Linked DNA regions of Allorhodopirellula heiligendammensis. The protein of the gene in region 1 interacts with the protein of each later gene in a pairwise test. Links are inferred from orthologs where the notes say so. Each region holds a gene or a part of one and is shown on either strand. Other genes may lie near its edges.

Region 1 (15,118 bases):
GCTGGCCGAGCACGCCCGTGTTTTGGGGCAGGGTGCCCGCGGGGCTGGTTGTGACGAGAGCGGGCAGGTCGATCGCGTCGAGTGACCAATGCAAGTATTCAGCGCGAATCCAAAAGTTGCCGGGCAGGTGACGTGGCGGACACGAATCGAACCCGTCGCACGCACCATATTGGTCGCACGCCCCAGGGCTGAACGAACCGAGGTTCGGTAGAGGCTCATACGGTTCCTCAAACTCCTCGTAGGAGCCTTGGGGAGGCAGCGAGGCACATTCCTCGGCCCTCACCGGTCGCCAATGCACGACCTCGTTTGTCTGCATCGCTTGGGCACGTGTCATGGGGCCATCCGCTCGGACAGCCTGAACCGCAAACGGAAACTGGCACATGAGCACCACGGCCATACGGAACATCGCTGGCGTGGTGGTCTGCTGAGAATTGGCAATGTTATGCATTGAAATCAGTTCGACGAATCAAACAAGTGACGTGAAGGTAGACCCTCATCCCACTCACTTATCGTCGCAACACCGACAGCATCGCCAAACTTTATCTAACCGTTAAACTCGATTTTTAAAAATAACTGCGTCCGGGTGCCTGGCAATCGCTGTGAAACTCACCCTTGAGCCGTCGCATGGCGAGCCCGGCACTTGTCAGCGCACTGCATCAACCGGTCACACGGCATCATTTGAGCTAGTTAAGAGATCTCCACCAACGACTCACCAGTCATCTCGGCAGGCTTGGCGAGCCCCATCAATGCGAGAACAGTTGGTGCAATGTCCGCCAGACGCCCGCCTGCCCGCAGTGACTTCCCGCGAGCGTCGGGATCGACCACGATCAGGGGCACGGTGTAAGTTGTGTGCGCGGTGTGGGGGCCCCCCGTCACTGGATCGATCATCTGTTCGCAATTGCCGTGGTCCGCAGTGACGACGAGGCTACCGCCTGCGGCGAGGGTTGCCTCAACGATACGCCCGACGCAGTCGTCTACCTTCTCGACAGCGGTAATCGCAGCGTTCAAGACGCCCGTATGCCCCACCATGTCACCGTTGGCAAAGTTGACGATGTACAAATCATTCTCGCCGGCCTGAATGTGCTCCAGAACTTGTTCTGTGATACCTTCTGCGGACATCTCGGGCTCTTGATCGTAGGTCGATACGTCGCGCGGTGAGGGCGCCATTCCCCACTCTTCACCAGCAAATGGATCGTCACGGTAATCGTTGAAGAAAAAAGTCACGTGCGGATACTTTTCGGTTTCTGCACAGCGAAACTGCTTCAGGCCTGCCGTCGCAACCACATCGCCGAGAATATTCGGCATCTTGGCACGCTTTTCAAAAATCACTTCCACGGGCAGTCCGGTTTCATAACCGGTCATCGTTGCGAAAAAGAGATTATCTATTTTCGCACCACGATCAAAACCGCCACCAGGAATGTTCTGCCATTCGGGATCGCTATAGGTGAAGGCTTTGGTGATCTCTCGAGTACGGTCGCCACGATAGTTCATGAAGATAACCGCGTCGCCCGGGCTGACCAGAACGGGCGATTGGCCCGGAGCAACGATTGACGTGGCCAGGACAAATTCGTCTCCGGTACGATTCGAGTCCGATGGATGATCGTAATAGTCTTGAATTGCCTGGCTGGCCGAAGTCGCGGTGTGGGCGGCACCCTTGGTCATCATATCGTAGGCCGACTGAACACGTTCCCAGCGGAGGTCACGGTCCATTGCATAGAATCGACCGATCACCGAGGCGACGACGCCGACCCCAGCCTGCGCGCATTTGTCCTCAATCTGCTGCACAAAATTCAGGCCGCCGTGAGGCGAGGTATCTCGTCCGTCGGTGATCGCATGGATCGCCAGTTGGTCACCTTTGAATCCGTTTCGTTTTGCTAGATCAATGATAGCCATACCATGCTGTAAATCGCTGTGCACACGACCATCAGACATGAGCCCGAGTAAATGAAGGCGACCACCTGATTTCTTGACGTGATCGACAGCACCTTGGATGACCGGATTAGAGAAGAACGACTCGTCACGGATCGCACGGGTGATCCGCATGACTTCCTGGTCAACGATTCGTCCGGCGCCAATGTTCTGGTGCCCAACTTCGCTGTTGCCCATCACACCATCGGGCAGTCCCACGTCTTCGCCCGATGTGGCGATCAACACAGATGGATACTCTGCGGTCAATTTCTCGTCGACGGGGCATTTTGCTAGATAGATAGCATTACTGTCGTTCCACTTCGGGTCCGGATTCTGTCCCCATCCATCACGAATAATGAGAACAACAGGGCGTCGGCGTAATTGAGTCACGGCGGTAAATGGGGTGGGAGGGATGTGTGGTTCTCCAACGTCTGGAGACGGTGGCTACAAGGCGGTGCTTTACAGTGCTACTGGCATCGGGGCAATTTGGTAGGCGCGATTCCGAAACAAAAACTCGATGATATTCCCTTCGTGCGGCTGCAACCAATTGATGCGATTGGTCGCCAGCGGGCCGATGTTCAATCGATCGATTTCGACGCAGCGGCCAGCGTCCTCGATCAATGCCTCGTCTGATGTGATCACCGTTCCGATGAGCGTGGGCCCGATGTTCCGCAGCATTTGATTCTGCGGACACTCGACCACACTCACAAACGGGAACATGTATTCCTTCGCCGCGACGGCTCGCTCATGGGAATCGGCATGCACCACCATCGGGCGTAAATACGCGCAGTGGTCACGCTCGATCAGTTTCTCGCCATATTCGGCGGTCATGTTGGTCACGCCGGACTCAGCGAGGTCTTGCTCGACCATCGCCCACGTGCCCGTCGCCATCGCAGGGACGGTAAAGGCAGCGAGCTGAGCCTGGGGATCCGTTGGCGGCACAACATCGATGGGGCCGATTTTCTCGGCGATCGCGGCGGCGATTTCGCGGGTATGACGACTGGCCCAAATGCCCGAGCAGTTGATACAGCTACGGCCCGAATTGCTCAACACACTCTCCACCATCACGTCTAGATACGTTTCCCAATCATCAACGATATCGTCACCCAGCAAGATTTTCGAAAAGCCAGGTCCATGAGCTTGCACCCGCGGATTTCCAGCGTGCTGGGCGAGCGTCTGAGCACTGCCAAAGATCATGCTCCGTGGTGTTTTGGCCATGATTGCCCCGCCCGCGTCGTGTCCCCCCGGATACAATCCAAACGCGGCTGGAGGAACGCCTGCCTCCATGAACGCGGATACCATGCGGTAGGGCGTCCAAGGCTCCTGCGATCCCGGCTTGAGTGCCAGCCCGATCTGCAGCGCAATTGCGGGCAACCACAAGGTATGAACACCTGGCGAGTTGTTCGGTAGCACCGCCCCGAGAACTGGCGTTTGGGCTTGATAGCTCACCGTGACGCCACGGCCTTCATCGCCGTAACCCTTGGAGAAGATGGACAAGTCCAAACCACGCGTCAAGCACTGCAGGATCTCATCCATCCGGCTGAGCACGAAACTGTTTTTTGCCATATTCGAGCGGCACATGTGCTCGGGCAACCCTGTGCTGGCGGATTGCTGATGCACAAAGTCATCCACGCTCTGCATGGAGTCACCCACGCGCAGCGTCTGGTTCTCAAACAGCTCAGCTGCTTTTTTGCTCATCGCAATCAGCTCGTCCGTTGGTACCTCGAGCAGGGCTTTCCGAGCGAGATGGGCTTTCGTGAGATCTTTCGAAACAATTCCGCCACCCACCGTGCCAACGCGAGCAATCGGCTGTCCCGTGTCAAAATGGACAACATCATTGAACTCAAGGGACTCGTACTGCTTGCCCCAGCGAAGTGGATTGAGAGTAATCATAAGAATGAGAATTCAGAAAGAAGGAAAGGTTCAGAGTTCGGGAAAGAGTGGGTGAGCCACGGGTCGCTAACGCGCCGGGCAGCCGCGCTAACCCGGTCGTTTGTGTCTCATTGAAACGATCGCCAACCCGGTCGCCTGCGCGACTGGGCTCAGTCAATCGCCCGTCTCGTTAATAGACACCCACGGTCGTGGCGCTGGCGAGTTCATGGAATGGACGTACACCGCTCACACCGTCCCATGGAAAGTTTGCGATCGGTCGCTCGCGCTCGCCTTCGTCGCGTTCCATGAACCCCGGTACAAAGAACTCATCGGTGAGCGTGTACAGTTTCACACGCCCCGTTTCGCCATAGCCGACCACCTGGTCGTAGTCGTCAAACGCGACAACCTCGGTGGCAGCGCGGGGCTGGGGGGCGTAGTAAGCGATCTTGTAGCCGTCCTCAGCAGTGATCGGTTTACTGCATGCCAAACCCATCAGCGTGTTACCATAGGTGGGCGTCATGTAGATCCCGCTTTCCTCGGGCAATCCACCCAGCATTTCCTCAACACAGAAACGCGTCCACTGCGACGTGAACTCAGTGCCACCAGAGAAAATCCCGGTGATGCCCACCTCGGCCAGGTTGGTGCCTCTTTCCTCCAGCGCTTCACTGAGCGACTCGAGCAGCTTCGGCGTGGCAAACATGCACTTGACATCATGTCCCGCGGTCAAAATCGTCACTGCTTGATCGACACAGTGCTTTTTGTACTCTTCGAGATGGTCCATCCATCCTTTCTTGATCAGCTTGACGACCCAGCGCGGATCCAAGTCGATGCAGAAGCAGATGCCGTCGCGATGTTGGGCCAGATGTTCCACCGCCACTCGCAGCCGCCGCGGTCCGCTCGGGCCCAGCATCAGCCAGTTGGCACCCTTGGGAAAGTATTTTTCAGGCAGCGTCTCGCTGAATAACTCGTAGTCCTTCCAGTGATCCTCAATCACCATGCGGCTCTTCGGGATCCCCGTTGTGCCACCGGTCTCAAAGACATACACCGGTTTACCAGCGTGTCCTTGGGGAACCCAGCGGCGAATCGGGCCGCCACGCAGCCAGTCGTCTTGGAAGTGCGGGAACTTCTTGAGATCGGCAAACGAGCCGATGTCTTTGAGCGGATCAAAATTCAGCTCAGACTTCTTTTCCAACCAAAACGGGCAACCCGTTTTCTCGCTGAAATGCCAATGAACGGTCTTGAGCGTATGCTCATTGAGGCGGTCCAGAGACGCCGCCGCAGACGACTGAAGTTCAGCTTCGGAAACTTCCCCAACAGCACTCATATTTTCCTCAGGCAAAGATAGGTGTCAATCAACGTAACGCCGCCATTGTGAACGCATGACACCGTTCCTACAACCACAACAAAAAACCTCGGAAGGGCCACTTCCGAGGTTTTTGAGTTTGATATCAGAGATTGAGATCACGAGCAGATGGTCTCACCGGCGAACTGGTTTAACTAGCGAACTGGATTGACTAGCGAACTGGGCTCACTGGATCTGGAGGCACGATGATCGGATCATCACCCCCGCCGAGCCCCGCCAGACCGGCAAGTCCGGCCAAGCCGAGGAAGCCGCCGCCGAAACCACCACCTCCGCCTCCGCCGCCACCACCACCACCACCGCCGCCAACGGAGCTGAAGCCAACGGAGCTGAAGCCAGCGCCGCCTAATGGATTGCAGCAGGAGTCCGCTTCACAAATCGAGTTTCCACACTCGTCAACAGCTTCACACGCATCACATCCCGCAACGCAATCGTCGCATTCATCGATGAGAATCGGCTCTTCATAAACCTCTGCCTCACAGCATTCCATGGCCTGTGGCAATGGGGCGACCTGCATTGCGAATTCTCGGCAGCAGAGCGGATCGCCATGGATCGATGTCAATGTCCGGTCGTTCTGCGTGATCGCTTTGGCACCGCTGACGCGGCCGGCGAACTGATTCACCGTCGATTCGTCAATCAGTTCAAATCCCGCCATCCCCAAACCAGCCTGGCCGAGAGCCAGGATCGAATACTCTCCTGGAGCCACGTCCACAAATACAAACGTGCCGTCTTGCAACGAGACAACGCGATCAACGACTTCACCCTGATGCACAAGAAACACGTTGAGCAGTCCGGCATCCCCGAGTGTCGCGCCACGCGCTCCCGCAATGTGCAACCGGCCTTTCAGACCACCATCGCTTTGGCTGACGCGAAACGACCTGTCGCCAGCCACCCGGTCGGAGATGCCTGCCAAGTCCACGTCGTCAATGGTGTACGAATTCTGGCCGCGAGCAGGCGGTAGATAGCGTAAGATTGAGGTTTTCACCACCGTGTAATCAATGGCGGCAGCGGCAATGTCCACCCGTTGAGGAAGCTGATCGGCGGCTACCATTTCGCCATCAACGACATGCATTGCACAGCAAGCGAACACACCATCAGCGCGAGCGGTCAGTGCGTAGACGCCTGCCTGGACGCCCGTGATGACGAACTGCCCGTTCTCATCGGTGGAGCCGCGAAATTTTTCCCCGTCTTGATTGGTCATCACCACGACCGCATTCGCAATCGCTTGTGCCGAACCGTTGGCAGATGGCAAAATGACTTGACCGCTCAGCTCTCCCGGGGTCGCCGGATTGACCCACTGAGATACAGTAAGGTGATCGGTAACCGCTAGGTTTTCTGACTGCGCAGCTGCGGGAGCCGCCAACAGCGCGCAGGCTGCCGAACTGCAAAGCGCCATCAAAGCCAAGAAACGTGTCATGATGAGTCTCGTAATGAAAAAAGGTTGTAAACCTACTCGAAAGAGGGATCGATCCTCTCCGTCAACCGTCAAACCACTGGCAAAATAGGCAAACTGTACAGCGTTATCGTAAGTCAACGAATACCGAGTATCAACATAGTTCCTGGGAAGAATGTGGAAAAAAGCGATCCCAACCCGTTCTCCGTCTCGACGGATTCCTCTCTCCAACGAGGGGCGTATGCCGATCACGCAGTACTGTTGCGACGCAGCTTCCTGTTTCGCGTTATCGACATTCAGGAGCCGTTTACAGGCAGACTAACCTACAGCGGCTGGCGTTTTCGCCAAATTGTCGAAATTGATGGCCGGTCGTGCTGGTTCCGCATCAGTTGGTTGAAAATTCACTCTAAGTTCGACTTCACGCTCCCGACATCCATCGCGGTCGAGCCCAGTTGGGGGGATATCGAAAACCGCACGGTATCTGTCGAAATCGGGTTCTCGCGCGGCCTAACGATCCGTCGCTTCCGAATCTGGCTGGGAGGACGAATCCTTTACGACGAAATCAACTGAGCCGTCGCGATCCGTTCAAACAAGTCGCATCGATAGCGACGGTTGTTATACATCCAAATTGCGGACATCGAGAGCGTGGGTTTCGATAAATTCACGACGTGGCTCGACCTTGTCCCCCATCAGCAGGCGGAACATTTCGTCAGCGGCACCGGCGTCAGAGAGGTTCACCCGAATCAATGTGCGGTTTGCTGGGTCGAGGGTCGTCTCACGAAGTTCTTCCGCATTCATTTCCCCGAGTCCCTTAAACCGGGTGAGGGTGAGGCCCTTTTCACCAGCGGCCCGAATTTCCGGCAGGAGCTCGCGCAAATCCTCCAGCGGTCGACGGATATCTTCGCCCCGGATCAATTCAAATCGGGGAGTGGTCGACCCAGTACGGTCCGCAGGAATGAGATCGTCGAGGCCAAAGCCGAGGGGTTGGAGTTCTTTCAGTCCACTGTTGATGGTGCGAACCTCGTGCAGTTCGGTTAGGTGAGCGACAATTCGCTCTTCGGGCTCGGCAGCGTTTGCTGCCGCATCGGACTCAGCAGCGGTGCCTGCTCCTACATCGGCAGAACCAGCATTCTCAGCGTCATCAACGCCCTCTTCAGTCTCTTCTTCGATGTCCAAGTGAGCACCGCGCTCGGTTAGGAATTGCTCGACTTCCTCGAGGGTGTGGAACCAATGTTCTTCGCCCTGGAACGTCACCAGGAAGGTGGGTAATTTCCCTGCGACGGGATCCAACCGCATCGCGTGCACCCGCAGGCTGACGCCCCGCCGCTCGAGCGCTAGGACAGCATCCTCCATGCTGGCGAGAGCCTCGGCCAAGGCACGCATTTTCTCGGCCTCAACCCGTCGCCCATCCTCTGCTTCAAACACGGTGTCATTGAGACCACGGTTGAGCAACTGTCCCTTCATCTCCTCCTCGCTCTGCACATAATAGCGTGATTTGCCGTGCGAAACGCGGAACAGTGGCGGCTGGGCAACGTAGACGTGGCCAGCGGCGACCAACTGGTACATTTGACGATAAAAGAAACACAGCAACAGCGTGCGGATGTGGCTGCCGTCGACATCCGCGTCAGTCATGATGATGACTTTATTATAGCGACGCCGCGTCAGGTCTTGATCGACACCGATGCCGGTACCGATCGCCTGGATCATCGACTGGACTTCCTCGTTGGCGAGCACCTTGTCTTCGCGACTCTTGTAGGCGTTGATGATCTTACCACGCAGCGGCAGAATCGCTTGGAATTCACGCATCCGTCCGCCCTCGGCAGACCCGCCTGCCGAATCACCTTCGACCAGATAGACTTCGCATTCCTCCATCTTTTTCGAGATGCAGTCGCGTAGCTTGCCGGGCAAACCACCACCGCCGAGTGCGTCTTTCCGTTTGCGGAGCTGGTCCTTTGCCTTCCGAGCGGCCTCGCGGGCTTCAGCGGCGAGCAGCCCTTTGCGGACGATGGTCTTGGCGACTTTGGGGTTCTCTTCGAGGTATTTTGAGAGCGCTTCGCCCACGCCACTGGTGATGATCCCATCGACTTCGCCATTGCCGAGCTTTGTCTTGGTTTGTCCTTCGAATTGCGGATGAGGCACGCGGACGCTGATGACGGCCGTCAAGCCTTCGCGGAAATCATCGCCCGTTGGCGTGATCGCCTTGAACAAGCCTTCTTTTTTACCGTAGTTGTTCAGCGTTCGTGTCAGCGCCGAACGGTATCCAGAAACGTGCGTGCCGCCTTCGGTCGTATGAATATTGTTAACATAGGACTGAACTGTGTCGGTAAATTCGGTCGTGTACTGCATGGCGATGTCATATTCGACACCCTCGCGTGCGCCGACGATGTGGATCACGTCGGCATGCAACGCGTCGCTGGCCCGGTTGAGGTGCTGGACGAACTCAACGATCCCCTCATTGTACTGAAAATCGCCGCCTTCGCCGTTCCGCTCGTCGAGGAATTTGATTCGCACACCGCTGTTGAGGAACGCGAGTTCCTGCAAGCGTTTGAGCAGGGTGTCGTAAACGTACTTCGTCGTCGTGAAGATCTGCCCATCGGCTTTAAATGTGGTCTTCGTCCCGGTTTTCTTGGTTGCCCGACCTTTTTTGACCGGCCCCATCGGCACCCCGCGTTCGTACTCCTGCGTCCACGTGAACCCGTCCCGGCTGACTTCGACCTCGGCCCATTGACTGAGAAAGTTCACCACGGTGACACCGACGCCGTGCAAACCGCCGGAGGTTTGGTAAGCACCTTTCTCGAACTTGCCACCGAATTTCAGTACCGTCATCACGCCCTCGAGCGTGCTGACTTCCCGATCGAGCTCTTCGGACAGCTGTTCGTGACGTGTCACCGGGACGCCTCGACCGTCATCCTCGACCGTCACACTGCCATCGGTATGCACAACAACGGACACCGATTTGGCGAAGCCAGCCATCGCTTCGTCGATTGAATTATCGACGACTTCGTAAACCAAGTGGTGCAATCCGCGGGAAAACGTGTCCCCGATGTACATACTCGGCCGTTCGCGGACGTGCTCGAGGTCCGAGAGGTGCTGCAGATCCTTGTCAGTGTATTCGGAATTGGCAACCAACGCGACATACGGGCTTTCCTCGCTCGCCGCAGCTGCTACTTGATCTGTGGCCACCGGTTCAACAGCAGGATTGTCTGCGCCGCCATTCTGGGCGTCGGACTGGGAAGGATCAGGGGCAGAAGAGTCGCTCATAAATCGGCGGCTGTGAGGCCGGAAAACACGGACGAAAGACACGTGAACATCGGGCCGGATTGTAGCAAATATCCGGCTCCAGCGTGAGGCCGCCTCAACGCCTGTCAATTTACCGAGCCGAGACGCGTCAGCGGCCGGGCAACACCACTGTGAGGCTCCAGCGGCCGGGCGGGGCGAAACAGCCCGTGCCAGACAACGCTCAGCTCACAGCATACCTAACCAAACTCGGTTCGATCGATCGCTACGTACGACCAGTCCCCTCAACCCCCAAATGGATCGCCGCCGCCGAATGGATCGCCGCCTCCACCACCGAATGGATCGGCACCGCCACCAAACGGATCCGCTCCGCCGCCGAATGGATCCGCCCCGCCACCGAATGGATCATTGGCATCTGGAGCTTCCTTGGCAGGAGCTTTTGATTTTTTGTCTTCTTTCTTAGTCGGCTCATCAGCAGGCAGAATTTCGGCACTCACAGTCAACGTAGGCATTTCGGCCTCGGGGCGCCGCAAACACTGGATCGAACCATGCTTGTCGAGCAGATATAGCCGATCACTGACAATATTTGTTGACCATATCCGGGGCCGCACGCCCGTCAACTGATGCACCACTTTCCCGTCGGTTGTGTCCAGAACCTCCATCGTTCCACTGAGGGTTCTCGTGTAGATACGATCTCCGATCACACCGATAACCAACTGCACGCCATGGGCCATCCGTCCCCAGCAATCAGCGCCGGTAGCGGCGTCAACACACATTAAGTTGCCGTCGGTGGAGAGAAATAGCACCCGATCATCGAAAACCACCGGCGCCTCATGAATCGGTTCACCGGTTGGCCGAGTCCACATGACCTCCCCCGTCCGCGTTGCCCGCAACCCATAGATTTGCCCGAAGTCGGAACCGAAGTAGAAACGATCGCCAGGGGCTGCCGCCAGTTTGCCATTGACGTTGCCATCGGTGCCCAAGCGGAAATCCATATTTGGCTCGCCCGTGAGATCCAGCACGAAGACAAATTGCTGGGATGTTCCCCAGGCGAGTTTATTGGATCCGATCGCAAGGGTTGGCGAGGCCAGCGCATCTCCGGTAACGGTTTCCGTCAATGGCTCGTGATGCGTGCCGGAAAGCGGATAAGCCACCATCCGGTATCCCACCGACGGTACCACAGTGAAGTCGCCGCAGTGCTGTGGCCCCCGCGTTGGAATCAACTCCAACTGTTGCACGTCGTAGACACCACCCTCAACACTATCGAGGGTGATCAATTCGCTGCCATTGACGACCGTCAGAAATTGATCGTCGACACCGAATCCACTATAGCCTTTTGTGCGGTTTCCCACCCGCTGCAACCATACCAGCTCACCGGTTTCGGCATCGCGGCATTCCAACGTGCCATCATCGGCGAGCGTGAACATGCGGATGGTCGGGACCTCGCGGAACTGAATCTCCGCCTCGATACCCCGACGCTTCAGTCGCCGGATATCATTTCTTGCCCGCCGCTCAGCTTCGGTACGGTCGAGCAAGCCGCTCGACGCAAAGGTCGCCCGACCGCTCCTCGTCATGCGGTCGAGCATCGATTCACGGGCGGTCTCTGGTGGCGCCGCCTCCGACTCGGGTGTGGCCGGCGCCGCCGCTTCAGGGGACTCGGAAAGATCCGGTATTTCGAGCAAGTACCTCGCATAGACGGGCGCCTCGGCAACCGCGTCCGCCGCATCCGCGGCCTGCGTGGCCGTCGCCGATGGGTCCACTTCTGCTGGTTCACCGGAATTCCCAGCGGCGGCCTTATCGACTTTGCCAATCACTTCCACGTACTGCTTGGGCGACGTTTTTAACGCATACAGTTTGTGATCAACGATCGACTGAGCGCCAGCGGGCACGCTAAGGTGCCGCCGCCAAGCCTGGACCAATCCGATCTGGTCCATTTCTACGTGCGACATGACGTCGCGTTCTCCCGCACCGGTTTGCTCTGCTAAGGGCGTGCTCGCGATGAACAACGTCCCGGCCAGTAGCAGAGCGATCGGACGCTGGCCCGCGGCGCACAAGGCCAAGGGGATGCCGACGCGGCGGCCGAGCCAAGACTGAGAGAACATGCAATGCATGGCGGTGGATCCAAGGATCAGTGGAAAAGTGTTCAAATGATTTCAAAAAAAGGGGCCGCCCCTGTGCATTCCGCCTCGGCGACGTCCAACGACGAACCAGAGAGGGAGTGGAGAGGATGAGACCTCTGTTCGACACCGTTCAGAGAAGAGTGCAGTTCATTGTAGTTCACGCCTAACGCAATCGCCAATTTTATCTGACGGGAGCTCCCCCGCTGCTGGCGGGATCGGGTAAACTAAAAATCGTATCGCAAACGTTCTCCACATAAAATCAATGGAATTGGAATGGCTGGTTCGAGCAAAAGAATTTTGATGCTCGTGGGCGACTTCGTCGAAGACTACGAAGCGATGGTGCCCTTGCAGATGTTGCTGATGCTTGGCCACGAGGTTGCCACGGTGTGCCCGGACAAACAGGCCGGTGACAGTGTGGCGACAGCAATCCATGACTTTGAGGGCCATCAGACTTATTCGGAGAAACCGGGCCACCGGTTCGCCATCAACGCAGATTTTTCCGATCTCGACGAGACTTCGTTCGATGCCCTGATCATCCCGGGCGGCCGAGCTCCGGAGTATCTGCGTCTGAACGAGCGCGTCCTCGATATCGTCCGCCACTTCGCCGATACGGCTAAACCCATTGCAGCGGTCTGCCACGGCCCTCAGATCCTGGTTGCTGCGGGCGTTTTGTCCGGGCGACAATGCAGCAGCTATCCGGCCGTGGGTCCTGAAATCACCGCTGTGGGCGGCCAATACGTAACGCCAGGCAAGAATCTCGACACCGCCCATGTCGATGGCAATCTCGTCACGGCCCCAGCCTGGCCGGCACACCCCGCCTGGATCCGGGCGTTCCAGGAACTGCTCGAGTCCACCTAAGTCCTGAGAATATCATGAGCGAATCGACATGACCTCGCCCGAGTCGGGCCGCTCGCTCCGACCGCCCACCACCCTCTCATCAAGTGCGAAGCGGGCTGCACTCGACCGAGACGCCCCACCGCCGGCGGGAGAGGAACATGAACCGGATCGGTTCATTCACCAACGGGCGAAAATCTTGCACGAACTCGTGCGGGTCCGCAGCCAGGCTGAAGCGGCGAGGCTCGAAGCCCAAGCCTCGCGACTGGATGCCTCTGCCGAGCAACTCGAATCGCTGCTCGAACGCATCGATGCCGGCGAGAACTTCACTCCCGATCAGCTGAGGGAGTTCGGAATCGATGAAACACCCGGGATCGGAACACCTGAACTCGCCAATCAAATTCCAGACGATGCACTGGAGCCTACAAGATCTCCTGCGGCCCGGCAATCGAACGCTTCCGGCTCGAGGCTCCATTCCCCACTCGCTCGGTTCAAGAGCTGGGAAGCGATTCGCGAGGCTCAATCTCGACACAACAATCAACACGTTCGGCAAGATGGACCGCACTGCGGCGTGAAACCACCTCGCGGCCGGTGGCGAACTGAGAGCAAAGATGCCGCCCCGACGCGATCGCCAGCAGCGCAGCGGAAACCTGGGGAAGCGAAAGTCGCCAAGACGCTTGACACTCCACCGACGCGGGCAAAACTTCCGACAAGCTCCGCGAAGATTAAACCCATCGATGAGCAGACTGACCCAGCGGCGCCGCAACGTCGATCCACACCGGTAATCATCAGCTGCATTGTTCACCTCATTTTGCTCCTTTGCTTGGCAGCGTTCACACTGAGCACGGTGATGCCCAAAGATCAGATCGCATTGGCGGCGTCGGCAAACGAGCCCAGCGAAGAAGTGATTCAAACGATTGAGATTGAAACGGCCCAGCCCGAAGCCGTGACGTCCGAGACGGCTCCTGACGAGTCTGTTGTCGAACTCGATCCGCTCGGCGAGATGACGGCCGTTAAGGTCAGCGTGGATTCGCTCGGCGCCGCCACGACTCCCTCGCCCCATCTAGCATCGTTCTCCCGAAACGCAGCGGCCTCCTCGGCGGCGATGAAAGCATCTCCGAGTGATTCCGATAATAGGATGCAGTTCTGCGGTGTGGAGGGAGGCGGCAACCACTTCGCTTATCTCGTTGATAGCTCAGGCAGCATGGGGGACGCCTTCGTGTCTGCTCGACGAGCGCTGCTGGAGTCCATCGACATGCTCAAACCCGAGCAACGATTCTATGTCATCTTCTTTGACGCCGAGTGCGACTACATGCGAATCACCCGCGCCGACCAGGACGAATCCCGGAGTGTCGCAGCCACCACCGTCAACAAGCAACGCCTCAAGAGCTGGGCGATGCGAGTGGAAATGGATCGCGGGAAAGCGCCGTATGAACCGCTCGAGTACGCCCTTCAAAGAATCAAACCGGATGTCATCTTCCTGCTGTCTGACGGTGAGTTCCCCCAAGGCATCGAAGACTTGCTCCAGAAGGAAAACAAAGTGACGAACCTGTTCGGTGAGACCAAACCGATCAGCATCGTGCACACGATCAGCTACCACAGCCGGGAAGGTGAGAGTCGCATGCGACGAATCGCCGAAAACAATTTCGGCCAATACCGCCACGTCCCCAAACCGTAGGCTCGTGACTGGCCAGCGTCTCGTTGATCAGCCGCTTGGGAGCGAGCAGCCGGCCGAGTTGGTTGCTTTCACTGTCCGAACGCACCAATACTATTCTTAAACGCAAGCGAAGAACGAGCTGGACTGCCTTGTTGGCGCGTCGAGGTAGTAAATCAACAGGCAGCTTGCCCTTGTTTTCCCCCGACAAAACCAATCACGTCGGCTGGCACCCCAACGGCTCACGCGATCAACGAAACTCGCTGCTTTCTCACAAGTAACGCCACGTGCTCCAGGTGGCGTTTAGTGCACCTTCGACTGGGTCAACTGATCGAGGTAACGCCGAGTGTGAGCCAATACCATCTCATACTCAAGCGGCTCGACATCTTCACCGATCACCTCGGCTTCGATTGGTCCTTGATAGCCCTGATCCAACAGCGTTTGGACGATCGACTCGATCGGCACGCAGCCGTCGCCAAGCAGACAGCGGTTCATCTCGCCCAGCGGACTGTGCCGGCCGTCTCCCAGCTGCAACAAATGGACATGCGGGCTAACATGCGGCAACCATCGGAGCACATCATCGTCCATGCCAACGTGGTACGTATCGAGCACGATACCGAGATTAGGACTACCGACCATATCGATGATCTGCAGAGTGGATTCGAGATCATTGACAAAGGACCACTCATGCCCACAGCCTGGATGAAAGGGCTCCAGTGCGATCTGCACGCCGAACTCCT
Region 2 (15,321 bases), on another replicon or contig:
GCCGCTGAAGTTGCGAAACGCCGTGCACCGCGAGGATACTCGCCCGATCATGGATGACTGCCCCTGCTTGGCGTGTCGCCATAGCCGCGGCTATTTACGGCATCTTTTTAATGCCAACGAGATGCTCGGTCCAATCCTGCTGTCGCATCACAACTTGGTGTACTACGGTCGGCTAATGCGAGAAGCTCGCTCGGCGATCGAGGAGAACCGGTTTGCCGAGTTTGCCAGCGGGAAGCTGAAGGGCTGGGGTTACGAGCCGGTGGCATAGTCGATCGCTGGCCAGGATTGTTCGAGACAAAATCTTGGCTTGATCCTTACCGGAAAGGCCGCCGTTTTTCCTGGCCCAGGGAGAGCCGGCCTTCGACGGCGTGGGGTCGCGGTGCACCTTGAGGCCCCGGGCCAGCTTGATCGCTGCCCTGGCCCCTGCTTCGCTAGGCGCAACGCACAACAACTCCGCTGGGGAGGATGAAGTACTAGCGCCGCTGGTCGGCCAAGTTGGTTGGAAGATGCACGCCCGGTGAGCAACGCCGTTCGGGCCGACACGCGGACAGGGTTTCAACCCGTCCGGCGTGACCGCTCAGGACGACGGTCCGCCACTACTCTTGGGCTGGCGGCTCCGTCTCGGTCGCCGGCGCTACAGGAGCTCCGTCTTCGGATTTTTCTTCCGCAGGGACACGGACGACGGCGATGAGCTCATCGCCTTTGTCGACGCTCATGATGCGGACGCCTTGGGTGTTCCGTCCGATGACGTTGATATCCGAGGCGGCGATCCGTTGCAATTTTCCCTTGGCGGTCATCATGAAAAGCTCGTCCTCGTCGGTCACGCGGGCAATGCCGATGACCTTCCCGTTTCGCTCACTTGTCTTGATGTCCCGCAGGCCCTTGCCGCCACGTTTTTGGGTTCGGTACCGAGCCGAGCCGCTGGTGGCAGCGTTCTCATCGTCAGCCCCCGTGTCCGCCGCATCATCGTCATTCTCACCACCGTCGGGGGCGTCGATGGCATTGGGGCCGAATGGTGTGCGTTTGCCGTAGCCATTCTTGCAGACGGTCAGCAGGGTGGCTTCTGGGCTGGTGACGACCATACCAACGATGCGGTCGTCGCCAATCAGCGAAATGCCTTTGACGCCTGACGTATTGCGGCCCATCGGGCGGGAATCGGATTCGCGGAACCGGATCGCCATCCCGCCAGCGGTGACGAGCATCATCTCGTCATTCGGGCCCACGACGACGGCATCTACCAGTTCGTCATCTTCACGCAATTTGATTGCGATGATGCCGCCACGTTTTGGCCGGCTATATTGCTCCAGCGGTGTTTTCTTAACCAGTCCGCTGCGCGTCACCATGGCGACGTAGTGCCCCGGTTGATTGAAGTCACGAACGGCTAGGCACTGAGCAATCTGCTCGTTCGGTTCCATCTGCAGCAGATTGACGATCGCCCGGCCCTTGGCATCGCGGGCGAGCTGGGGAATGTCATAGACCTTTTGCCAGCGAACCTTCCCGGTTGTCGTCAGGAACAACAGGTAGGCGTGCGTACTGGCGACGAAGAGGTGCTCGATGGGATCCTCGTCATCGCTCTTGGCACCCTTGAGTCCCTTGCCGCCCCGGCGCTGCGTGTTGTAAACGCTCGTCGGGGTTCGCTTGATGTAGCCGCGGTGGCTGATCGACACGACCATCGGTTCTTCGGTGATCAGGTCTTCGAGATCGATATTCCCGAGCTCCTCGTGGCTGATCACGGTGCGTCGCTTGTCGCCGAAGCGACGCTTCATCTCTTCGAGGTCTTCCTTGATGATGTCGCTGACGCGTTGCGGCGTGGCGAGAATATCGAGGTAGTCGATGATTTCCTTGAGCAATTCGGCGTGCTCTCCCGAGAGTTTCTCTTGCTCGAGGTTAACCAATTGGCCGAGCCGCATCCGCAGGATCTCATCCGTCTGGACACTCGTCAGGGTGTAGCTGTCCGCCTTGCCCCGTTCGCTGGTGAATTGCTTGAAGCCGTCCTCACCGAGTGCCCGCTCGAGCATGGCGGCGGGACACTGGATCGACATCAACCGCTCTTTCGCTTCCGGCTGGGTGCGTGAGGTGCGGATCGTGCGAATGATCTCGTCGATATTGGCAAGTGCGAGCAGGAGGCCTTCGACAGTGTGCTTGCGGCGGCGAGCGCGGGCGAGCAGGAACTGGGTGCGGCGACGGATCACCGTGCCGCGGTGTCGCAGGAACTCAGCGAGCATCTCCTTGAGCGTCAGCTCACGCGGCTTGCCATCGACAAGCGCGAGGAAGATCAGCGAGAACGTGTCCTGCAGCGGCGAGAACTGATAGAGCTGGTTCAGGATGACGTCTGGATCCTCACCCCGCTTGAGCTCGATAACCAGCCGCACGGGCTCCTTCAAATCGCTCTCGTCGCGAATGCCCGAAATGCCCTTGATGCGGTCGCCGTTGACCAGCGCGGCGATCTTTTCGATGATTCGGTCGCGGTACTGCTGGTAGGGGATCTCAGTGACGACGATACGGCTACGATTGCCCCGCATCTCTTCGACCTGGCATTTCGCACGCACCACCATCGTGCTGCGCCCGGTCTTGTAGGCGCGGCGGATACCGGCCCGGCCGCAAATTATGCCGCCGGTGGGAAAGTCCGGGCCCGGGATAATTTCGCACAGCTCGTCGATGGACGTATCGGGGTCATCGACGAGTTTAATCAGTGCGTCGCAAACTTCAGTGGGGTTGTGCGGCGGAATACTGGTGGCCATCCCGACGGCGATCCCGCCTGATCCGTTGATCAGTAAGTTGGGGAACCGGCTAGGCAGAACGGTCGGTTCCGTACGAGCTTCGTCGTATGTGGGGACGAAATCGACGGTGTCGAGTTTGAGATCGTCGAGCATTTGCGCCGCGACCGCAGACATTCTCGCTTCGGTATACCGCATGGCGGCAGGCGGCAGCCCGGCGACGCTACCGAAATTACCCTGCTTATCGATCAGTAGCGCCCGCATGTTCCATTCTTGCGCCATCCGCACGAGTGTCGGATAGATCACGCTTTCGCCGTGCGGGTGATAATTACCCGAGGTGTCACCGGAGATCTTCGCGCATTTGACGCGTTTGCTGCCAGGGCCGAGGTTGAGGTCGTTCATCGCCACGAGGATGCGGCGTTGGGACGGTTTGAGACCGTCGCGAACGTCCGGCAGAGCGCGGCTGACGATGACACTCATCGCATAGGTCAAGTAGCTTTCACGAAGCTCGTCCTCGATCGGCAAATCGACCATTCTCAGTGCGCTGAATCCACCTGATTCATCACGACCACCCTCGGGTGTGCCGTCGCCAGGGAAGCCGGTCCGTGGTGGCTTACCACCCGTACCGCTACCGCCACCGGCCGCAACCGAGCCGCCCGCGGAACTGTCATCAGCGGAAGAGTCGCCGGTCGAGGAGTTACCGGATGCCGTGGCGTCGCCACTTTCGCCGTTCACGCCCGAGTCGTCGTCGAGATTGTCGATGTCGTCTGAGTTATCGCCGTCGTCAGCCAAGTGTCTGCTCGGTAGAAATGCGTGAGAAAAGCTGTGCAAAATCGCCACGAAACATGCCCGTGACGAAGGCGCATAGTATAGCCGACGGGGATCGTGATCACAACGGGACGAATCCTCTGTGTGATTGACGCAAGGCCTTGATCTTCAAATACTTAGGGCCATGCGATTTGCGCACCTCCTCCGCTCAATTCCGGAAGTCCATGTTCATGTCTGGCCCCGACGACGAATCCATCCTGCGTTCGATCCGTTTGTTCCGCGAAGCGCTTGAGCAAACGCAACATCTTTACATTGAAGCCGGTAAGCTCGCCGATGGTAGCTACGGATGGTTAGCTGGTACCGATGCCGACTCTTCGACCGACATGGCCGCGCAAATGGATGCCCTGCACCAGGGCTTCGTCATGAAGGTGTTCGCTGAGACGCTGCCGGATCCGAGTGTGCAGACGATGCAACAGCGACAGCTCGGACGCGTGCTGCTGGAGCACCTATGGAATCAGCCTGTGATGGGCACACACCTACGTGAATCAATGGATTGGCTGCTGCAGACGGCACGTGACTTGAGCTGGTACGACGTGGTAAGACCGTTTCTCGAAGTTCCGTCCTTGCGTGATTCCTGGGGCGAGGTGGAGACCATGGCGGCCCGCTTGGCGACGATGATCGCAGTGATTGACGGTAATGAAGATGGTGCCGACCGGGACCGGATACGGAAAATTCAGAATGAACTGCACGATGCGGAGAAGATGGCGAGATCAGCCCAGGAGTCCGTGCCAGCTGCATGGGAGCAGTCTGCTCCGACCCCCCCACTCGCTCCCAGTAAAGGCGATCACCAGGCCGATATCGACCACGCCCGCGACGCGATCGCTTGGCTGCGTGGTGAAGCCAAACGGCTGCGGGAGGGCAGTGCTGATCCATCTGGGTCCGACCAAGACCAATCAGCCCAGTCGATGCCAATGGCCACGTCTTCCCGTGGTGGAAAAACCACAACGCCAGCAGCCGACCAGGCGAAACCCGACGAGCTGACAGCGTCCCCCCAAGAAACCGACGAGCGGACCCCGGAAGAGCGACTCGCCGACACGCGAGCGAAACTCGATCGGTTAATAGGCCTCGATGCGGTCAAGAATCAAATTCAGACGCTGGCGAACTTTTTGAATATGGAACGCAAACGCGTCGAGCTGGGGTTGCCGACGATGCGTCCAAGTTTGCACATGGCGTTTGTGGGTAATCCGGGCACGGGCAAAACCACCGTCGCGAGAATCATTGCCGAGATTTACGGTGCACTCGGTGTGCTCGAGAAAGGGCACCTTGTCGAGACAGATCGCAGCGGGCTGGTGGCGGAGTACGCCGGACAGACCGGCCCAAAGACTAACGCGAAGATTGATGAAGCACTCGATGGGGTCTTGTTCATCGACGAAGCCTACACGTTGGTCGACGAAGATGGTCAGGATCAGTACGGGCGTGAAGCGGTGCAGACATTGCTTAAACGGATGGAAGATCAACGCGAACGTCTCGTTGTGATCCTAGCGGGATACCCACGCGAGATGACGACGATGATCCGCAGTAATCCAGGACTGAGTTCGCGAGTCGGTACGACGATGCATTTTGACGACTACGATCCCGAAGCCTTGTGTCGCATTTACGAATTGATCGCATCGAAAGCCAAATATGAATTGCCTGGCGAAACGCGGCGCCGCCTGCTGCGTGGATTCACACACTTGTACGTCAATCGTGACCGCCACTTTGGCAATGGGCGGACATCGCGTAATTCGTTTGAGCGGAGCGTCCGTCGACTGGCCAACCGGATCGCAGCGGCTCCTGAGATCACCCGAGAACTACTGATGACCATGCTGCCCGGCGACATCGAAGTGCCCGGCATTACCGACGAGCAACTGGCGGCCCTAGTGGAGCCGGATGGTCTGATCCGGGTGCTCTGCACGCACTGCGAGGCGCCGCAGGTCGTCGACGACGAAATTCTCGGCAGCGACGTAGCGTGCACGGCATGTAAAGAGGATTTCAAGGTGAGTTGGGGCAGCCCTGTTATCGACCGCCAAGTTCCCGAGCAGGCGTCGCCAGCAGCGGAGCGGCAGTCGATTGAGTCCATTCCAGAATCGGAAGGTTGAGCCCCGAAGGAGATCGCAACGCTCTACTAAGCACGCAGGTTGCTGGTTCCAGCGGAAAACTGCACTGGGCGGGGGTTGCAGGGGACGGGGACTACAGGGGACGGGGACTACGGGGGACGGGGGTTGTAGGAACGCGTCGCTAAGGGGGGCGAGGCACTTGGTCAGCTTGGTTGAGGTTGGCCTTCTTGAGCAACTTAAAAATCGACGGTGGCCGACATGCGGTTGGTTCCTCTCGCCCAGTGAAACTCATCTGCGGCAAACGCGAGTGTCAACATGAGCGATGGCCACGTTACTGCGTCTCGTCGCCATGGTTGTCCGCAGGATCTTCGGGCCCAAGGAAAAGCAGTGCGGGCTTCGCCAGTCGGCTATCGGGGTACAGCGTGAGGCAATGACGATACAGTTCTCTCGCTCGCGTTTTATCGCCAGATAGGGCGAGGTTTGTCGCGCAATTCGCTAGCATCATCTCCCTCCAGTCCATCCCGGAGTAATCCAGCATCGTGAAGACGCGATTTCGATCGTACGAGTAATCAAAAAGGGCCACCCTATTTCTGGCGAGGTCCGCGGACTGCATACGAGGTGCTACTCCGTCCAAACAAGTGCGACCACCGAGACCACCAACGGTAAAATCGGCTCATTGGCTAAGATCGATTGCGCAAAGATCTCCTCGCAGTGACTTACCGCGCAGCATGCACCCCACAGCAACTTCGGATGCTGCCGGTCTGGACTGCGGTTAGACCGAGGAAAGGGCCAGCGGATTATCTCGAGCACAAAGCCAGCCCTGGCCGCGACGGCACGCTTCACTCGCAAGACTCTCAGGCGTGCCGGCCGCACGCTTAAAGATGCGCCCAAACTTCCGCACCACATCGCACCAGCCATGCGTGTCCAATCCGATTCGCTGCAAGATCGGAGTCAGATGGGCTGGAATGCTGCCGATCTTATCAGCACGCAATTGGCGGCCCGTCCAATCAAGCAACTCCAAGTATCTCACCATCGATACCGGCAGGAACCCTTTACTGCTCGCTCGACGCCCTGACGCCTCGACTACCGGTCCCGTCGCGTCAGATCGTTCGTCAATCTCGATTGGACTCATCCACCCACTGCGACGCCGAGCACGACTCCGCTCCCAATCGTGGGTGCTAGGCCGACTCCGATCGTGCCGCTCGCTCAAATCGTCGATCCGATCCTTCGCTCCGGTGTAGTCGCTGGTCTCCGGAGTCTCCGCCAAAGCCGCGCGAATCGGGTTCAGGTCCACATACGCCGCACACACCAGCAAACTGGATTCATCGAGCAAAATTTGCGCTCGGTATCTACCTTCCCAAAAGTGCCCGCGAACCTCGTCTTCAGCATTGCTCCTCCGCGCAATGTTCTCAGCGGTGCACCGCATCCACCAGCTGATATCGGACAGTCGAGTGCGACGTTCCGACAACACTTCGGGTTGGTTGAGGATCATGTCCAACTCCGGCTTCGTGGGCTCCGCAGGCGAACCGTCCTCGTTTCGCCGCCGGGGGAATAATCGCAGCCAACGCCGGGCCACCTCTTCGTCCGACCAAGCTGCCGCCACATCCGCCCGACTGCGTAGGACCAGATGAATGTGGTTGTGCATCACCGAAAAAGTCAAGCAATCGATCGCAAAGACCGAAGCCAGGAACTCCAGGCGATCACGAATCCAGCCACGCCGATGTTCGTACGAGGTCCCCGTCAGCGGATCGTCACCGCAAAGAAACGCACGTCGCACGCATCTCTGAATGCAATGCACCACCTGCACTTCGGACGGGTCTAAAACTTCACCACGAGCTTGACGAGGCATCACATCGACTCCGGAAAGAGGAATGTCGGCGGTCGCAATGCACTCGCAACCAGTTCTATCGTACGCTGGCGAGAAAACTGAGCAAGTAAATATTGCCTGTCCCTTTTTAGTCGGAGCATTTGCGATGCGAGGTTTGTCGACGTAGATTGCCTATCTTTCGTTGACATGGCATTACAATTCTTTCTAGTGTCTCGCGCATGGACTGTCACGCGCCCTCGAAACGATTACCTCTGCCCACTGTGGTGAGCCGAATTCGGTCGTCATTCGTGATGGCAGCGATGGTGTGGGTCTGCACTTCGACAGGCTGCGTCACAGCGCGATATCTGCAAGACCGGCCCATCCGTGCCAATGCGCTCGAAAGTTCTTTGCAGCTGTTGGGGCGGAAAGGCCCCGAAATCAGCAGTCGCACCCAACACACGTTGCGTCGCTATGGGCTCAGCGACACCTATCAAATGGATAGCAATGGTTGCATCGGCAAGCTGCGGACGCTCAATCGCCAGAACCTCGATCCTGAATTGACCTATGCCGTCGCTGAACTGGCCTATGTCGAAGGTAAAATCGCTGAGCGCAGTGGCGAAACCAGCACAGCGATGAATCACTACGGTATTGCGCTGACGACTAGTTATCGATATCTGTTTGGTCAACAGTTATCCGACGTCCGCAACGAATACGACCCTCAGTTCCGCGCGGTTTGTGATTTATACAACGAATCGCTCGAAGATTTGCTGCGGGTGCTGTGCGCAGAGAATCAACTGCGTCCGGGGCATACCTACACGATCCAGACGGCAGACCGCAAATTCATCATTCGCACTGAGATGCGTGGGGGCTGGCAGCCCGATGAATTTGATCGCTATGAGTTCGTCAGCGACTTCGATATTAAAACGCTTCGCAATCGCCACACGACGTTCGGGCTCGGCGTGCCACTGATTGCCGTGCGGAAACCTCGTGGAGGTGAGGATACGCGAGAGGACTATTACCCCGAGGGGCTCAGTTATGCGGTGACGGCGCTGTTGCGTTGTTCGACCGAAGGTGATATCGGTCCGGGCTACGCGGGGTCGGGAGACCTGTTACCGGACGCACAATCCAGTGTTCGTTTGGCCAGTCATCATGTCCCTCAGATCACGCCGGTGTCGGACGACCCCAACGAGACCCCTGTCTGTGTGCTCGAATTCTTTGATCCCTTACGGGCCAATCAAATCAAACTCGGCGGCGACTGGGTACCGTTGGAAACAGACTTAACGACGCCGCTAGCCTATTTTCTCGACAGCCCGGAATACCGCAAACGCGACCGCGCCACCGAGGGATTACTCGATCCCGACGATGCCCAGCAGAAGCGTGGCTTGTACATGCTCGAACCGTACGATCCCAACCGCATTCCAGTACTGATGGTCCATGGGCTGTGGTCGAGCCCCCTAACATGGATGGACATGTTCAACGATTTGCGGAGTTTCCCCGAGGTCCGTGAACGTTATCAATTTTGGTTTTATCTCTACCCCTCCGGACAACCGTTCTGGTTAAGCGCCACGCAGTTACGGAGTGACCTCTTCGCGATGCGACAGACGTTCGATCCAACCGGACGGGACCGTGCTGTCGACAACATGGTGTTAGTCGGACACAGCATGGGAGGTCTGGTTTCGCGGATGCAAACGATCGACAGTGGTGATGATTTCTGGAATCTTGTCAGCAATCAACCTAAAGAGAAACTGCGCGGACCGCCGCAAGACGTGAATAAGCTCGTCAGTGCGTTGGAGTTTCGCCCCAATCAATCGATCAGTCGGGTGATCACCATCGGAACCCCGCATCGGGGCAGCGATCTAGCCAATAGCGCGACGCGGTGGTTGGCAGGCAAGATCATCAAACTGCCGAAGATGGCACTCTCGACGAGCACACGTCTGATTCGGGCCAATCCGAACTTTTTCCGCGACACGAGGCTGCTTACCGAAGCCAATGCGGTGGACTCACTCGCACCCGATTCGCCTATTTTCCCGGTGTTGTTACGTGCGAAAACATCGCCGGAGATTCGCTACCACAACATCATTGGAGTGCTTCACGATCCACCGATGCTGGCCGGTCGCAACTACAAAGGTGACGGAGTGGTTGAATACGCCAGCGCTAAAATGGAGGACGTGAAGAGTGAACTGGTCGTTGATGCCACTCACACGAGCCTCCACATGACTGGAAAGTCGATCTTTGAAGTACGGCGAATTCTCTTGGAACATCTCGAAGAGGTCGACTCAGAAGATCGCTTGGCCTGGGCGGCACCCAACCGCACACCGCTGGTGGCCGACGGCGCCGCTGGGCTGATTTCAGACCCGCGATTCCGATATGAGAAATCGTCCGCGTTCCAGGTCAGCGAAGCTGTTCGCGATGAACCTGCGTTGCGATAGTCGCACGCTGGTCAGGCCACCCGCCGCTCAGGGCGTTGCGGTGAGCTTTCACGAGTGATGTCGCAGCTTCGGTTTAAGCTGGAACCGTCTGGCAGAGCTCTCCCTGGCCGCGCCAAAGCGATGCGTTAGACAACCGTCGCGGAATCGAGATACGACGAGGATTGTCCGATTGATACCCATTCGCTCGATACCTAGTAGTCGAACCAAATGCCCCAGCCCAGGTATTCCTGACTCAGCGTGTAAAACTCGAACTGGTTACTGGGACCGTCCCCATACTGCAGACCGAACCGCAGTCGTCGGCCTGACTGTGGCCCCTGAAATCCCCAACCGGCTTGGATTGTCGTCTGCATATGGAACTCGGTGGCTTCGAAGAATCCGAGGTTGGCGGCCGCAAAGGGGGCGATCCCTCGGGGTCGGTTCGGTGGTGGTGTCCACTCCGCTCCGGTTTGGAATTGGAACGGTCGAGCTCCACCGGAACGGTGCACGGCATACGCCACTTCCCCGTAGACTCGAGTGGGCTCGGTCGGCTTGTAGCTGATCCCCCAGATCAACGATTCAGTCACGTAGTTAATACGTTCAAAGGTCGGATTTCGAACGAGGTATTCATCGCCAACGTGTGAGCTGATATGGAAGTAGCCAGCCTTCATTGCCCACGGCCCTTCCGCCCACGTGAGTTCCGTTCCGAAACGATAGTCTACGGATTCAACATCAGTCTGTTCGAGCAGGTTCAGCCGTGTGATCGCGGCCCCCTCGAGATCCCACTGCCAGCCATGTGGATCTTTCGCTCCGGGCGTACCGTATCGCAAGAAACCGACGCGTCCGCCGAGCGTGGCATCCCAAAAGTAACCGCCCTTCTCATCGGCGAGCAGCAGCGCCGAAATACGCGGCTCTTGGGGGCCCGCGAGATACGAATGCCACAGTAACCCATCCGGCAAGACGATCCACTCCCGCTGTTCGCTGGTGGACCGCGAGGTCGACCCTGCAGGAATGTAAACTTGCTGAGCACCATCGGTTAGCAGCGGCACGACATCACCCGCGTCGACGTCCATGCGCGACGCGTGACTGTCGTCGAGAAGCGAGCCAATCGTGTCCGCTGTCGAATCAAGCATATGGTCGTTTGTCGGAACCCATTCACTGAGTAGCGATGGCAACTCAGAGTTGACATACTCACGACCTTCAGCCATGGTTGAGGGGGTATCCGCCAACACGATTGTCGCTGTCACCGCAAACATGCTAAGGCACATCAGCGGCAATGTGGGCGGTCGCCTACTCCCGTCTGCCATCGTTACGAACCTCTCGGTTTTCTAGGTTCGCACGTTGCATGAAATCGCGACGTGCCAAGAAATGCATGCGGTCTCGCTTAGTACCAAAGCAATCACGCAATTTTTTTTAGGTTTTGACTCAAGAAAAACGGATCCATCAAATCTGATTTTGCGTCGTTCGAGAGGTGGGTCTGGTTGTATTGGTCGGACTGTTTGAGTGGGCTGCGTGAGTGTTTTCAGAAAATAAATCGCAGTCACGCGCCCGCTCGACGAGAACGATCGTGCTCGTAGGCTCGCTGCATAATCTCATTCGTTTTCCTGCCGGTCCGCCCCGAAATTGCCGGGCTGCGGTTTTCCGACACCGCTTGCGAAAACTCCTCGATCAGGGGGCGATGCAGGTTACTCGCCGGTGGGTGTGACTCGACTGTAACTCCGTCGGCGGTGAACAACGTCAGGTCGCCTTGATTGAGGTCTTCTACGGTAATGCGGCCATCGGTACCAATGATCTCAAGTCGATCGGGCGAATTGATGGTACCGAAAAAGCACTGCAGTACACCATGAGCTCCGTTTTGAAACCCAAGCATCACGGTGGCAACCTGCTCGGCTTCGAAATCGGGAGCGTCCATCATGCTGGACTGGACGGCGTCGATGTCACCCATCAGCTGCAGAAACACGTCGATGCGGTGGCTCCCGATATCCATCAGTGGGCCACCACCACCGCGGGCGCAGATCACACGCCAATCATCGGCAGGAAATCGATTAGGATTTCCAGTCACACAGGCAATCGACAGGATGCGCCCCAATTTACCAGCATCGAGTAATTGCTTAATTCGCTGCACGACCGGGTAAAATCGGCGGTAGTACGCTACACCGAGTTGGACGTTCGCCTGATCGCAAGCGGCAATCATTTGATCGCATTGATCCGGATCGAGCGCCATTGGTTTTTCAACGAGGACATGTTTGCCAGCGGCGGCGGCAGCAATGGTCTGCGGTAGATGACAATCGACAGGGGTGGCGATGTAAACAGCATCGAGGTCTTCGATCGCCAATAGATCATCGGCGTTCGTGAAACGGCCGGGCACCGAGAACTGATCCGCAAAATCATGCAACTGCGCTTCGCTGCGCCGGCAAACCGCCACCAGATCCGAAAGCGGGTCCGCTTGGATGGCCGCCGCCACCCGTTTGTTGGCAATGTCGCCGACCCCGATCAGTCCCCACCGAATAGTCATCATACTTCCTTCGTCATGGTTGCCGTCGCTTGCATCGTTCAAGCTTGAAGCGGGCTATCGTAGGCTAGGAGTGAGGTTCATAAAACCATGGAAACGTTGCTGCTCTCCCTGCTGGCGACAAGTACGAGTTGCGATTGGACAACGGGGCACACTCAGCATTTACGGATCATTCTCTGCGGACCGAGTCGTAACGGTGGAACCCCCATCATCATCGGACCATGCCGACCATGAGCACAGCCTGCTGGGACGCCTACTCACGCGACGATGCCGCAGCCCAATCACTGGCGGAACAGGCCCGGCGAGGATGATGTTTTAGAACCGCTCGACCGGGTACAGCGGAAATCGGCGGCGGCCTGCAATTGCTGGGGGCGGCACGGCGGTGAGCGCCCATTCGCCATAATTGCGATCTTGGGGCAGCGGAGCCAATACCTTATTGCGTTGCCTATTTTCTCGCAGCAAGTTTTTTAAGGGAATATCCTTTCCTTTGTTCGACTCACTGCGTATAGTGAGGTGTTCGGCAATTCGAGCCCTCTCGGTTTGATCATGTCAGGGTTCGCCGCGCTGGACGCCGCCACAGGAGCGGAGCGGACCGCCTGTCAACCGGGCCCCGTTTGCCGCAGTACGTCAGGGACGACCTGTATTCGAAATGGGCCCAGCATTCTTTCGCGATCGTTGCGTTGGCGGCGAATTGCGTAAGCGGTGTCGTCGGGAATTCCTGTTTCGGATAGATCCAACTCTCTGAACAGGAATCGAGTGATGGGTGATGTCCTCCCCGTACCGCATGCCCTTGTCCCTGGGTCAAACACGGACGATTCAGTAGACGTTCGCGATGTGTTCGCGGCACGGTTGCCCGCCGCCATCCTAGGCCGACAGCCTGCTCAGCCGGCGGCGATCGAGCGTTACGAGGGCCTGCCAGCATTTGGCTTGGTACGGCACGCTGCCGACGTGATTCCGCACCGTGTTGCCGTGATCTATGGCGAGCGGAGTTGGACCTATGAGGAACTCAACTATGACATCGTACGCTGCGCTGCGATGTTCCAGGCCTACGGTATCGGACCTGGTGATCGCGTCGCTGTGTTGCTGCCCAACGTGCCTGAATTCATCGTCACGGCGAACGCGGTTTGGCGGGCAGGCGGCGTGACGGTAGCGCTGAGTCCATTGATGGCTGCGGAGGAGATTGACAAACTCGTCGATCAAACTGGGTGCAAGGTGATCGTAACGCTGGACATGCTCGCCCATTTGCTCGCCCCCTGCCAAGCCAAACTAGATCACACATTTTATGTATCCATTCGTGAACATTTGCCTGCCTTCAAACAGATCGGCTACTTGTGGATGCGTCAACAGCGACTGGGGATGTGGTCGTTGCCTGCCGACCATGCTCATCATTGGCTGCGAGAAGAGATTGCGAACACGCAGCGGGAGTGGAAACCAGTACCAATCAATCCGCATACCGATCCCGCATACATTTTGCCGACCGGTGGCACCACGGGTGTTCCCAAGGCCGTCACGCTTAGCCACGAAAACATGGTAGCGAATGCTTGGCAGCAATTGATGTGGACTCGGCGAAGGTTTGCCGAGGACACCATGCTGGCGGTATTGCCGTTTTTCCACAGCTATGGGATGTCGGCGATGGTAATGGGTGGTGCGGCCATGGGGGCCACGCTGGTACTGCACCATCGCTTCAACGTCCGTCAAGTCATCTCGCTGATGGTCCAGCATCGCCCGACGGTCCTGCACGCCGTTCCAGCGATGTTGGCTGCGATGAATGAACGACTCGACGACTACCCCGCGGACTTGAAGTCGGTCAATTGGGTGATCTCCGGCGGAGCTCCGCTGGACGCGGACATTGCCGAAACCTTTGCGTCTCATTGCGGTGGGTTGGTCGTGGAGGGCTTCGGGTTGTCTGAAGCTTCGCCGGTCACGCATGTCGGCGATCTTTACGCGGAGCCGTGCTATGGCACGATCGGTTTTCCGCTGCCCGAAACTCAATGCCGAATCGTCGATGAGCACGGCGGCCTCGACGACCTGGGGTGTGGCGTCGTCGGCGAAATGGTCGTCCGGGGACCGCAGGTGATGCTCGGGTATTGGCGAGACGCCGAACGCACGCAAGCTGCCATCGAAGATGGGTGGTTGCGCACCGGAGACTTGGCGAGCCGCGATCGGAGTGGTCGGTACACCATTGTGGGACGCAAGAAGGACTTGATTATTACGTCCGGATTCAATGTTTACCCGGTCGAAGTCGAAGCCGTATTGCAAACCGCCGACGGCGTTGCGGAAGCCGCCGTGGTCGGCCAGCCTGACGAACTTCGCGGCGAGGTGGTCAAAGCCATTGTCGTTCTCAAACCAGGAGCAACCTGGGATGAAAATGTGCTACGAGAGCATTGCAAAATGCATCTATCCAAACACAAGCAACCCCGCGTGTATGAGCAGTGCCAGGGTGAATTGCCCAAGAACTTTTTAGGGAAAGTCATCCGTAGAAAACTGCGAGAATCAGAGTCTGAGAATCTTCCCGGAGCAAGCTCATGACGATGTCAAAAACGACTATGGCGTTTACCCCTGTCGCGATTATCGACGGCATTCGCACTCCATTCGCCAAGGCGTTCGGTAGACTCGCGAACGTCTCGGCGGTGGAATTAGGGCGTCTGACGGTTGAACAGTCACTGCTGCGCTGTGGGCTGGCTCCTGAAGCGATCGACCAGGTCATTTTCGGGAACGTGTCTTCACCACCGGATGCGGCGAACATCGCGCGGGTGATCGCGTTGAAGGCCGGGGTGCCGCAATCTCGCATCGCCCACACGGTCAACCGCAACTGTGCATCGGGGATGCAGTCCCTCGTCGCGGGTTGCAATGCCATCCATTACGAGGGCGCCTCCGCTGTCGTCGCAGGCGGCACGGAATCGATGTCGCAGATCCCGCTGCTAGTCAGCCCCGACGCCGCCCGTGTGTGGACACGCTTGTCGCGTGCGAAAACCGTGATGGCCCGATTGAAGGTGCTCAAAGACTTTCGCCCCCG

Evidence for each region.
Region 2: the proteins of Poly21_RS06275 (region 1) and gyrA interact in binary tests that used the Escherichia coli proteins (3 or more experiments, as listed by UniProt). The link is inferred for Allorhodopirellula heiligendammensis from one-to-one orthologs.

The regions. Positions count from the first base shown.
Region 1 is NZ_SJPU01000001.1:1,664,034-1,679,151, reverse strand. The notes cover bases 6,949-10,192. They hold Poly21_RS06275 (DNA gyrase subunit B), read right to left. Parts: upstream 9,795-10,192; coding sequence 7,149-9,794; downstream 6,949-7,148. Other genes in these bases: Poly21_RS06270 (outer membrane protein assembly factor BamB family protein), read right to left, coding at 10,055-10,192; Poly21_RS06280 (hypothetical protein), read left to right, coding at 6,949-7,103. In the rest of the region: Poly21_RS06305 (BBP7 family outer membrane beta-barrel protein), read right to left, coding at 1-448; gpmI (2,3-bisphosphoglycerate-independent phosphoglycerate mutase), read right to left, coding at 688-2,298; Poly21_RS06295 (aldehyde dehydrogenase family protein), read right to left, coding at 2,368-3,801; Poly21_RS06290 (phenylacetate--CoA ligase family protein), read right to left, coding at 3,971-5,104; Poly21_RS06285 (carboxypeptidase-like regulatory domain-containing protein), read right to left, coding at 5,295-6,557; more of Poly21_RS06280, read left to right, coding at 6,711-6,948; more of Poly21_RS06270, read right to left, coding at 10,193-11,881; Poly21_RS06265 (DJ-1/PfpI family protein), read left to right, coding at 12,164-12,748; Poly21_RS06260 (vWA domain-containing protein), read left to right, coding at 12,777-14,402; Poly21_RS06255 (sugar phosphate isomerase/epimerase family protein), read right to left, coding at 14,682-15,118. UniProt on the Escherichia coli protein: DNA gyrase negatively supercoils closed circular double-stranded DNA in an ATP-dependent manner to maintain chromosomes in an underwound state.
Region 2 is NZ_SJPU01000006.1:68,664-83,984, reverse strand. The notes cover bases 397-3,843. They hold gyrA (DNA gyrase subunit A), read right to left. Parts: upstream 3,510-3,843; coding sequence 597-3,509; downstream 397-596. Other genes in these bases: Poly21_RS25300 (AAA family ATPase), read left to right, coding at 3,716-3,843. In the rest of the region: tRNA guanosine(34) transglycosylase Tgt, read left to right, coding at 1-268; more of Poly21_RS25300, read left to right, coding at 3,844-5,623; Poly21_RS25295 (hypothetical protein), read right to left, coding at 5,913-6,119; Poly21_RS25290 (transposase), read right to left, coding at 6,354-7,430; Poly21_RS25285 (esterase/lipase family protein), read left to right, coding at 7,700-9,817; Poly21_RS25280 (DUF1207 domain-containing protein), read right to left, coding at 10,009-11,040; Poly21_RS25275 (Gfo/Idh/MocA family protein), read right to left, coding at 11,334-12,311; Poly21_RS25270 (AMP-binding protein), read left to right, coding at 13,065-14,834; Poly21_RS25265 (thiolase family protein), read left to right, coding at 14,831-15,321. UniProt on the Escherichia coli protein: A type II topoisomerase that negatively supercoils closed circular double-stranded (ds) DNA in an ATP-dependent manner to maintain chromosomes in an underwound state.